3 regions of the Streptomyces sp. NPDC048331 genome follow, and region 2 is predicted to be linked to each of the others. Evidence: riboswitches for the same ligand, from Rfam matches in the RefSeq annotation. Region 2 holds a riboswitch; each other region holds the start of a gene.
What was found. A riboswitch is a leader RNA that binds a small molecule or an ion and turns the genes downstream of it on or off. The one in region 2 is predicted to bind cobalamin.
Positions count from the first base shown of each region.

Region 1: another riboswitch for cobalamin. It lies ahead of ACGFYY_RS01745 (ribonucleoside-diphosphate reductase subunit alpha); the one in region 2 lies ahead of metE (5-methyltetrahydropteroyltriglutamate--homocysteine S-methyltransferase).
Region 3: another riboswitch for cobalamin. It lies ahead of cobN (cobaltochelatase subunit CobN); the one in region 2 lies ahead of metE (5-methyltetrahydropteroyltriglutamate--homocysteine S-methyltransferase).

Region 1 covers NZ_JBICYT010000001.1:380,546-383,909, forward strand. Annotated here, with positions in the region: gene ACGFYY_RS01725 (carbon starvation CstA family protein) at 1-193, shown strand, start outside; gene ACGFYY_RS01730 (CstA-like transporter-associated (seleno)protein) at 190-387, shown strand; gene ACGFYY_RS01735 (Uma2 family endonuclease) at 440-1,024, opposite strand; gene ACGFYY_RS01740 (GNAT family N-acetyltransferase) at 1,103-1,600, shown strand; cobalamin riboswitch at 1,645-1,774, shown strand; gene ACGFYY_RS01745 (ribonucleoside-diphosphate reductase subunit alpha) at 1,917-3,364, shown strand, end outside.
Region 2 covers NZ_JBICYT010000002.1:221,673-225,036, forward strand. Annotated here, with positions in the region: gene ACGFYY_RS04520 (PP2C family protein-serine/threonine phosphatase) at 1-427, opposite strand, end outside; gene ACGFYY_RS04525 (ANTAR domain-containing protein) at 375-1,085, opposite strand; cobalamin riboswitch at 1,488-1,643, shown strand; gene metE (5-methyltetrahydropteroyltriglutamate--homocysteine S-methyltransferase) at 1,833-3,364, shown strand, end outside.
Region 3 covers NZ_JBICYT010000018.1:43,031-46,394, reverse strand. Annotated here, with positions in the region: gene ACGFYY_RS24540 (cobalamin biosynthesis protein CobG) at 1-1,022, opposite strand, end outside; cobalamin riboswitch at 1,405-1,567, shown strand; gene cobN (cobaltochelatase subunit CobN) at 1,602-3,364, shown strand, end outside.

The DNA.
Region 1 (3,364 bases), on a different contig from region 2:
CCTGGCGGACGCGGCCCGGACCTGCCTCAAGGCCGTCCGCGACCCGGGGTCGGCGACCCTCTCCGAGACCCCGTGGACCGAGTCGAAGATCGTCGCCCCGGCCGGGCTGATCGCGACCGCCGAGGAGCGTGCGGAGCTCGCGGCGGCGGGGCCGGACGCGACCGGCGGACACGTCAAGGAGCCGGTGGCGTGAGCACCGTACGGAGCGTGCTGGCCAGGGCTCGGTTCTACGTACGGGAGTTCTCCGGGGAGGCCGCGTACGACCGGTACGTGGCCCACGCCCGCTCCCACGACCCGCACGCGGAGGTCCTCACCCGCCGCGCCTTCGAACGCGCCCGTACGGACGCCCGCGAGGCGGATCCCCGCGAGGGCTTCCGCTGCTGCTGAACCTCGCGAAGGGGCCCCACCGCACGACGCGGTGGGGCCCCTTCGGCGTTCCTCAGCGCACCCAGTCCTTGAGGGGCTCGGTCGGGAGGGTGATGCCGACGGGATCGGGGAGGCGGACCTCCTTGCCGAAGGGAACGGTGCGGACGGTCTCGTAACGGTGGCCGTCCGGGTCGCTGTGGACGAGGACCTGGCATTCGAGCCGGTCGACGAGCAGATAGACAGGGATACCCGTCGACGCGTACGCGCGTGGCTTCTCGATCCGGTCGCGCCGCTCGGTGTCGGAGTCCCACGAGGTCACCTCGACAGCCATCAGGACGGGCCCGGGATTCGCCCAGTCGCCCTGGCCGACGAAGGCGTCCTCATGCGCCAGGACGCCGTCCGGGATGGCACGGCCCTCCCGGTACTGCTCCACCTTGATCCCCTGCCCGGCATGCAGCCATAGGTCCGGGTGATGCTGCATGCAGATCCGGCTCAGCCACACAATGATCCGCCCGTGATCCCCGTCCGGCACTGCCTTGCTCCTGATGACCCCGTCGATGAATTCCAACCGCAGCCCTTCGACCTCTCTGGCGCCTATACGCGCGAGGGTCTCGAACTCCTCGGTCAGCATGTGGGGGCGGTCGGCCATCACGGTCATGCCTCGCTCACCTTCCTCGACGGTGCTGTCCTCGACGATAGCGCCGCACCCCGACACCCGTCCTGCACACTCGACCGCATGGACATGGTGATCAGAACGGCGCTGCCCGCCGAGTACGCGGAGCTGGGTGAGATCACGGCGGGGGCCTACCTCGCCGACGGGCATCTGGACTTCAACGAGGACGACGGCTACCTGAACGTGCTGCGCGACGTGGCCGGCCGGGCCGTCCAGGGCGAGGTGCTCGTCGCCGTACGGGACGAACGGCTGCTGGGCGGTGTGACCTTCGCCGCCCCGGGCAGTGCGCTCGCCGACATCGCGGCCCCGGACGAGGCCGAGTTCCGGATGCTCGCGGTGGCCCGCGCGGCGCGCGGCCAGGGCGCGGGCGAGGCTCTGGTGCGTGCCTGCGTCGAGCGGGCGAGGGCTCTGGAGGGCGTGACCGGCCTGGTCCTCTCCACCCAGGGCGGCATGGCCGAGGCCCATCGGATCTACGCGCGACTGGGTTTCGTACGCACTCCGGAGCGGGACTGGGCGCCGATCGAAGGCCTGACACTCCTCACTTACCGGCTCAAGCTGTAGCCGCGCCGACACTACATGTGGGGGTTACCGCAGAGGGCCGCCCCCACATGTATGCTCATGCCTGCTGTCGCCGCAGGGGAATCCGGTGCGAATCCGGAACTGTCCCGCAACGGTATGAAGTGTCCGGCTACCGGACGCCAAGTCCGATGACCTGCCGACAGCGCGCCCGGCTCGACCGAACCGGGTGCCGATTCGTCCGGGCCTCGCGGTTGGGCCGGTGGACGCCATGCGGGGTAAGCGTTCTCGTCGCGCCCGCATGCGCCCGCTCGCGCCCCGCCCCGCCGATGACCGGGCCGAGCGAGGGAGAGCTCCCGCCGTGACCATCGCGCCTTCCGCACCGCGCGCCGAGTCCACTTCTGGCGACAACACCGAGGGCCCGGGGGCCACGCTGCTGCGTACCCTCACCGAACTGACGGCGGACCTCCCCGACACCGACCCCGGCCGGGTCGCGGCCTCCGCGCTGCGCGGCCGTAGCGCCGCCGCCGACGACGCCGAACTGCGCGGGCTGGCCACCGAGGCCGCCGCCGGCCTGATCTCCGAGGACCCGGCCTACTCCCGGCTGGCCGCCCGCCTGCTGACGCTGGCCGTCCGCGACGAGGCCGCGAGCCAGGGCTCCACCTCCTTCTCGGCCTCCGTCGAGGTCGGCCACCGCGAGGGCCTCATCGCCGACCGCACCGCCGAGTTCGTCCGTACGCACGCGAGCCGGCTCGACTCGCTCGTCGAACTGACCCTCGCCGAGGGCGCCGACGACCGCTTCGGCTTCTTCGGCCTGCGCACCCTGCACAGCCGCTACCTGCTGCGCCACCCGATCACCCGTCAGGTCATCGAGACCCCGCAGTACTTCATGCTGCGCGTGGCCTGCGGTCTGGCCGCCGACGAGAGCGTCCAGGCCGTCGAGGAAGTGGCCTCGCTGTACCGGCTGATGAGCCGTCTGGACTACCTGCCGTCCTCCCCGACGCTCTTCAACTCCGGCACCCGGCACCCGCAGATGTCCTCCTGCTACCTGCTGGACTCCCCGCTGGACGAGCTCGACTCGATCTACGACCGCTACCACCAGGTGGCCCGGCTCTCCAAGCACGCCGGTGGCATCGGCCTCTCGTACTCCCGTATCCGTGCCCGCGGTTCCCTGATCCGCGGCACCAACGGCCACTCCAACGGCATCGTGCCGTTCCTGAAGACCCTCGACGCCTCCGTCGCCGCCGTGAACCAGGGTGGCCGCCGCAAGGGCGCCGCCGCCGTCTACCTGGAGACCTGGCACGCGGACATCGAGGAGTTCCTGGAGCTCCGCGACAACACCGGTGAGGACCAGCGCCGTACGCACAACCTGAACCTGGCCCACTGGGTGCCGGACGAGTTCATGCGCCGTGTGAACGCCGACGCCGACTGGTCGCTGTTCTCCCCGGCCGACGTGCCCGAGCTGGTCGACCTGTGGGGCGACGACTTCGACGCCGCCTACCGCAAGGCCGAGGCGGACGGCCTGGCCCGCAAGACCATGCCCGCCCGCGACCTGTACGGCCGGATGATGCGTACCCTCGCGCAGACCGGCCAGGGCTGGATGACCTTCAAGGACGCCTCCAACCGCACGGCGAACCAGACCGCCGAGCCGGGCACGGTCGTGCACTCCTCGAACCTCTGCACCGAGATCATCGAGGTCACGAACGACGGCGAGACGGCCGTCTGCAACCTCGGCTCGGTCAACCTGGGCGCCTTCGTCGTGGACGGCGAGATCGACTGGGAGCGGATCGACGAGACCGTCCGCACCGC
Region 2 (3,364 bases):
CCAGGATCTTCCGGCCGATCAGCTGTCTGCCGTGCCGACCGGCCACGTCGAGGGCCTCGGGCGCCGCCGCGTCGATCCGGTAGTCCTCCACCTGTCCCGTGGGCGAACGCAGCGGCGTCAGCAGCACCGCCGGCCCCGGCAGGGCGTCGAAGATCGCTTGGACGTCCTCGACGTCCTGCTGGAGGGGGTCGGGCCGGTCGGAGTCCCGGTCTTCCCGCAAGGGGCCGGTGCACAGGCCGACCGCCCGCCGGAGGAGGGTCCGGGTGCGCGCGTCGAAGGGGCCCGGCCGGGTACGGAAGAATCCGACGACGGCCGTCACCGGCCGACTCCCGGGTACGGGGAGCCACGCGCGGGAAGGCCACCGCTCGGGCGGCTCACCGATCAGCAGGTACCGGACGGCGTCCCGCGCCAGGTCTTCGAGCCACACCGCCTCCTCGGCCTCGATGGCCTCCAGTGCCGCGACACCGCTGAGCGGGGGGGATGTGGCTCCATTGCTCGGCCGTGGCGTCGTCCACGCCCGCGTGCCCGGTCAGCTCCAGGCTTCCGGCCGGGGCAACGGTGTAGATCATCACCGCGGCCACGTCCTCCGTTTCGCCGAGCACGTATCGCAGCAGGCCCGCGATCTCGGAGGGGGCACGTACGTCGGCGGCCGTCAGGCTTTCGGCCAAGCGGGCAAGGAGCGCCCGATGGCCGGCTCGGGGGCCGACCCCACCGGAGAGGACGTAGCGACCGGTGTCGAAGGGGGTGTGCTCCACTACGGGCACGGCTGCACGAGCGGCCCGCTCGGCGGCCTTCGGCGGCGTCCCCGCCCAACCGGCACCGACCTGGCCCTGGGTGATCCAGCATTCCTCCAGCAGGGTCCGGCGGTGTCGCGCGGCACTGTCGAGCAGCTCCTGATACGCGGCGTCCGGCGGTAGGCCCGTCCGGGCCATCACCATGCCCTTGGCACGCTCGAGGACGGCTGTCATCGACGCCTGTGCCTCCAGGTCCACGACCTCGGCACGGAGCCTGGCGACCACGTTGGCCAACGCCAGCATCTCGGGGCTCGCGCCGCCGCCTGTGGGTAGCACGGAATCGCCCTCCATAGGTCGAGCATGCCACGCCCCACGGCCGTTGTAACCGGCCCGACCGCGCGGCGCCCTGGGCGGTCTGGGCCGGGCCCGCACGGGGAAGTGTGGGTTGGTGGAGGAGATGGACCGTCGTGGTTCCGTCGCTCGAGGCTCCGCCGTCGTTCGCGGACGGTCAGCGGCATGTGTGTGCCCGACGAGCGGGGCAGCTCCCTCCGACATCAGCCGTACGCGGTGTCCGGGTCGACATCCAGCAGGCTCGCGGCCTGACTCGACGTGCACGTCCGCCTCCCCGGCTACCTCCCGCCGGATATCTCATTCCACTGTCCGAATACTGGAATCCACTCGTCGCTGCGCGATCCGGGCCCCTAGGGTGGCCGGTGCAGCTGGTTCGCCCCGTCCGCCAGGCGGGATGCGTCGTAAGAGGGAACCCGGTGGGAATCCGGGACTGCCCCGCAGCGGTGAGCGGGAACGACCGCCGTCATACGCACTGGGACCGGCCAACGGTCCTGGGAAGCGACGGCCAGTAGGTGCCCGCCGGGAGACCGGCAGGCGTGCCCGCGAGTCCGAAGACCTGCCCGTTGCCCGCACGCGGACGTATTCCGCATGCGGATGTCCCGGTGACCTCGTGGGCGGGTCGGCGTACACAGCGAGCGGCACGTGCGGTGTTCTCTCCCGCGGCGTGGTCCGCACGTTCTGTCGTCCCTTCGCGTCCGCGTCCCGTCGTCCGGGATGTTCTGGACACATCTCGCGAAGGAGAGTTCCGTGACAGCGAAGTCCGCAGCCGCGGCAGCACGAGCCACCGTGTACGGCTACCCCCGCCAGGGACAGAACCGCGAACTGAAGAAGGCGATCGAGGGCTACTGGAAGGGCCGCGTCACCGCCGACGCCCTCCGCCGGACCGCCGCCGACCTGCGTCGTGCGAACTGGCAGCAGCTGGCCGACGCCGGCATCACCGAGGTGCCCACCGGCGACTTCTCGTACTACGACCACGTCCTGGACACCAGTGTGATGGTCGGCGCTGTCCCCGATCGGCACCAGGAGGCCATCGCCGCGGACGCCCTCGACGGCTACTTCGCGATGGCGCGGGGCACCCAGGACGTGGCCCCCCTGGAGATGACCAAGTGGTTCGACACCAACTACCACTACCTGGTACCCGAACTCGGCCCCGACACCGTCTTCACCGCCGACTCCGGCAAGCAGGTCGCCGAGCTGAAGGAGGCCCTCGCGCTCGGCCGGTCGGCTCGCCCGGTCCTCGTCGGCCCTGTCACCTACCTGCTGCTCGCCAAGCCCGCCCCCGGCGTCGCCGCCGACTTCCAGCCGATCACCCTGCTCGACCGGCTGCTGCCCGTCTACGCACAGGTCCTTGCCGACCTGCGCGCCGCCGGCGCCGAGTGGGTGCAGCTCGACGAGCCCGCCCTGGTCCAGGACCGCACCCCGGCCGACCTGAACGCCGCCGCCCGCGCCTACCGTGACCTGGGCGCCCTCACCGACCGGCCCAAGCTGCTGGTCGCCTCCTACTTCGGCCGGCTCGACGACGCCCTCCAGGTCCTCGCCGCCGCCCCGGTGGAGGGCCTTGCCCTCGATTTCACCGACTCCGCCGCCTCGAACCTCGATGCCCTCGCCGCGGTCGGCGGGCTGCCGGGTAAGCGCCTGGTCGCGGGTGTCGTCAACGGTCGCAACATCTGGATCAACGATTACCAGAAGTCGCTGACCACCCTCGGCACCCTCCTCGGCCTTGCCGACCGGGTGGACGTCGCCGCGTCCTGCTCCCTGCTGCACGTGCCGCTGGACGCCAACGCCGAACGGGACATCGACCCGCAGATCCGGCGGTGGCTCGCCTTCGCCCGACAGAAGACCACCGAGATCAGCACCCTCGCCCGCGGTCTCGCCCAAGGCACCGACGTGATCGCCGCAGAGCTGGCCGCCAACCGCGCCGACCTGGCCTCGCGCGCCCATTCCGCCATCACCCACGACCCTGCCGTCCGGGCCCGCACCGCTGCCGTCACCGACGCGGACGGCCGCCGCTCCCAGCCCTACGCGCAGCGCACTGCCGCGCAGCGCGCCCACCTGGGACTGCCCGTACTACCCACCACCACCATCGGCTCGTTCCCGCAGACCGACGAGCTGCGCGTGGCCCGCGCCGACCTTCGGGCCGGCCGCATCGACGCGGCCGGGTACGAGGAGCGGATCGAGAACGAGATCCGCGAGGTGATCTCGTTCCAGGAGAAGACCGGCGTCGACGTGCTGGTACATGGCGAGCCCGAGCGCAACGACATGGTCCAGTACTTCGCGGA
Region 3 (3,364 bases), on a different contig from region 2:
GTCTCCCAGGGGCTGTCGGAGGTGAGGACCAATCCGGCGTCCTCGATGCGGGCGGGCCCGGGCCCGCCCACCGCCGGCAGGACGACGCCGCGCCACGGGGTGACGCGCAGCCGGCCGCTCCCCTCCTCGTCCGCGACCCGCACCAGGACCCGCCACTGCGCGGTGTCGAGCCGGCCGAGCGGGGGCAGCACGCACAGGGTGACGCGGCCGTCCCGCCCGGCCGACCGCCCCGGCCGGGGCGGGGGCGCGTACGGCCACGCGACGGCGCGTACGGCCACGCCGGCGATTCCGGCGGCATCGAGCCGCCGACCGAACTCGTCTTCCTCCAGCGCGTGTTCGGCGGGCAGTTCGGCCACCCGCCAGGCCTGGGTACCGGCTTCGGCGGCGGCGTCGAGGAAGTACCGGGCGGCCAGCAGCGCCGCCCGGGGGGCGTCCTGCCCGGCGAGTTCCACGGCGTCGGCGGCCCGGCCGAGCCGGACCAGCGCCCGGCCCTCGGGGCGGCCGAGCACGGTCACGTCGGGGCCGAGCGCGGCCACGTCGCCGCGGCCGTCGTCGAAGGCGAAGAGGAACCGCCCGGACAGCGCGGCCGCCCAAGGGCTCGCGCACAGCAACCGGTCGAACTCCACGGCCCAGACGGACGCGTCGGGGCGGTCCGACCCGTCCGATCCGTCCAGGCCGGACAGGGGCGTGGTCACGATGTTCCGCACCCGCTCATGGCTCGGCGCGGGCAGCAGCCCGGCCCCGTCCAGCAGCTCGGCGAGCCCGGCGCCGCACCCGTCGGCCAGTCCGCGCAGTTGCACGTTGCCGCGCGAGGTCAGCTCCAGGTGTCCGTCCCCGAAACGGTCGGCGGCGAGCGCCAACGCCTCGGCCTGCGGAACGGTGAGCAGCCCGCCGGGCACCCGGACCCGCGCCAGGAACCCGTCGTCCGCCGCGTGCAGCCGCAGCGCACCGGGGCAGGCGTCACCGCGCTCCCGTATGACGGGTTCGTCGCGCGACGATGCGGCGGAAGGGGGCTGGGGCATGGCCGCGAGCATACCCACGATCGGGTCCCCGCGACCTGTGTCCGTCACCACCCCGACCAGCCACATTCGCCCCCACCGCCGGCCAGACCCCACCCGCACTCCCACCCCCACCGGCATCCGAGCCGCACGCCGAGCCCCGCCGGCGTCCGAGCCGCACTCCCACCCCCACCATCGTCCGAGCCGCACTCCCAGCCCCGCCGGCGTTTGAGGCGCGGGGTCCGGGGCAGAGCACCGCCGATCCAGCCCCGCCGGCGTTTGAGGCGCGGGGTCCGGGGCAGAGCCCCGGCAACGGCGCCGCACCCGCACACCGCCACACCGCCCACCCGGGCGGGAGCCACACCGCCACACCGTCCACCCCGGCGGGAGCCACACCCGCACCGCCCCTAAGATGACCTTCCGGCGGACCACACGGCCCGCCGTCGCCGAGGACGGCGACATGGGAGGAAGCCCGGTGAGATTCCGGCGCGGTCCCGCCACTGTGAACCCCGCGGAGCGATCCGGCGACCGGGGTGAGTCAGGAACTCCCGCTGTCCTCACACTGCCCGGGGCGCGGAAACCCCGAGGAAGGCCTGCCGCCGCATGATCCTGCTGCTGTCGACGTCCGACACCGATCTGCTCAGCGCCCGCGCGGCGAACACGGCGGACGGCCCCGTCCCGTACCGGTTCGCGAACCCCTCCCGTCTTCCCCTCGACGACCTCCCCGGCCTCCTCGACGGGGTCGACCTGGTCGTCGTACGCCTCCTCGGCGGCCTCCGCGCCTGGCAGGACGGCCTGGACCTGCTCCTGGCCCCCGGCCAGACCCGCCCGGTCGTGGTCCTGACCGGCGAGCAGGCTCCGGACGCCCAGCTCATGGAGGCCTCCACGGTCCCCATCGGTATCGCCGCCGAGGCCCACGGCTACCTCGCCCACGGCGGTCCGGCGAACCTGGAGCAGCTGGCCCGGTTCCTCTCCGACACCGTCCTCCTCACCGGCCACGGCTTCGAGCCGCCCGCCGCCTCCCCCACCTGGGGCCCGCTGGAGCGCACTCCGCGGCGCACCGAGGGCCCGCGGATCGCGGTGCTCTACTACCGCGCCCACCAGATGAGCGGGAACACCTCCTTCGTGCACGCCCTGTGCGACGCGATCGAGGCCCACGACGCCCGGGCGCTGCCCCTGTACGTGTCGTCCCTGCGCACCCCCGAGCCCGAGTTGATCGCCGCGCTGGAGTCGGCCGACGCGGTCGTCACCACCGTCCTCGCGGCCGGCGGCACCAAGCCCGCCACCGCCTCGGCGGGCGGCGACGACGAGTCCTGGGACGCGGGCGCGCTCGCCGGTCTCGGCGTGCCGATCCTGCAGGCCCTGTGCCTGACCGGCTCGCGTGCCGCCTGGGAGGAGAACGACGAGGGTCTCTCTCCGTTGGACGCCGCCACGCAGGTCGCGGTGCCCGAGTTCGACGGCCGTCTGATCACCGTCCCGTTCTCCTTCAAGGAGATCGACGACGACGGCCTGCCCGCCTACGTGGCCGACCCCGAGCGGGCCGCCCGCGTCGCGGGGATCGCCGTACGCCACGCCCGCCTGCGGCACATCGACCGCCGCGACAAGAAGGTCGCGCTGGTCCTGTCCGCGTACCCGACCAAGCACTCGCGCATCGGCAACGCGGTCGGCCTCGACACCCCGGCCAGCGCCGTGGAACTGCTGCGCACCCTCATCGCCGGCGGCTACGACTTCGGTCCGATCGAGGACATCCCGGGTCTGGTCTCGGGCGACGGTGACGAGCTGATCCGCGCCCTGATCGAGGCCGGCGGCCACGACCAGGACTGGCTGACCGAGGAGCAGTTGGCCCGCAACCCGGTCCGTATCCCGGCGGCCGACTACAAGCGGTGGTTCGCGGAGCTCCCGGCCGAGCTGCGGGACAGCGTGACCGAGCACTGGGGCGAGGCTCCGGGCAACATGTTCGTGGACCGCTCGGCGAACCCGGAGGGTGACATCGTCCTCGCGGCCCTGCGCCGCGGGAACCTCCTCATCCTCATCCAGCCGCCGCGCGGCTTCGGCGAGAACCCGATCGCGATCTACCACGACCCGGACCTGCCGCCGTCGCACCACTACCTGGCCGCGTACCGCTGGATCCAGGCCCGTGCCGAGGACGGCGGCTTCGGCGCCGACGCGATGATCCACCTGGGCAAGCACGGCAACCTGGAGTGGCTGCCGGGCAAGAACGCCGGTCTGTCCGCGGCCTGCGCCCCGGATGCCGCGCTCGGCGACCTGCCCCTGATCTACCCGTTCCTGGTCAACGACCCGGGCGAGGGCACGCAGGCCAAGCGCCGCGTGCACGCCACCCTGGTCGACCACCTGGTGCCGCCGAT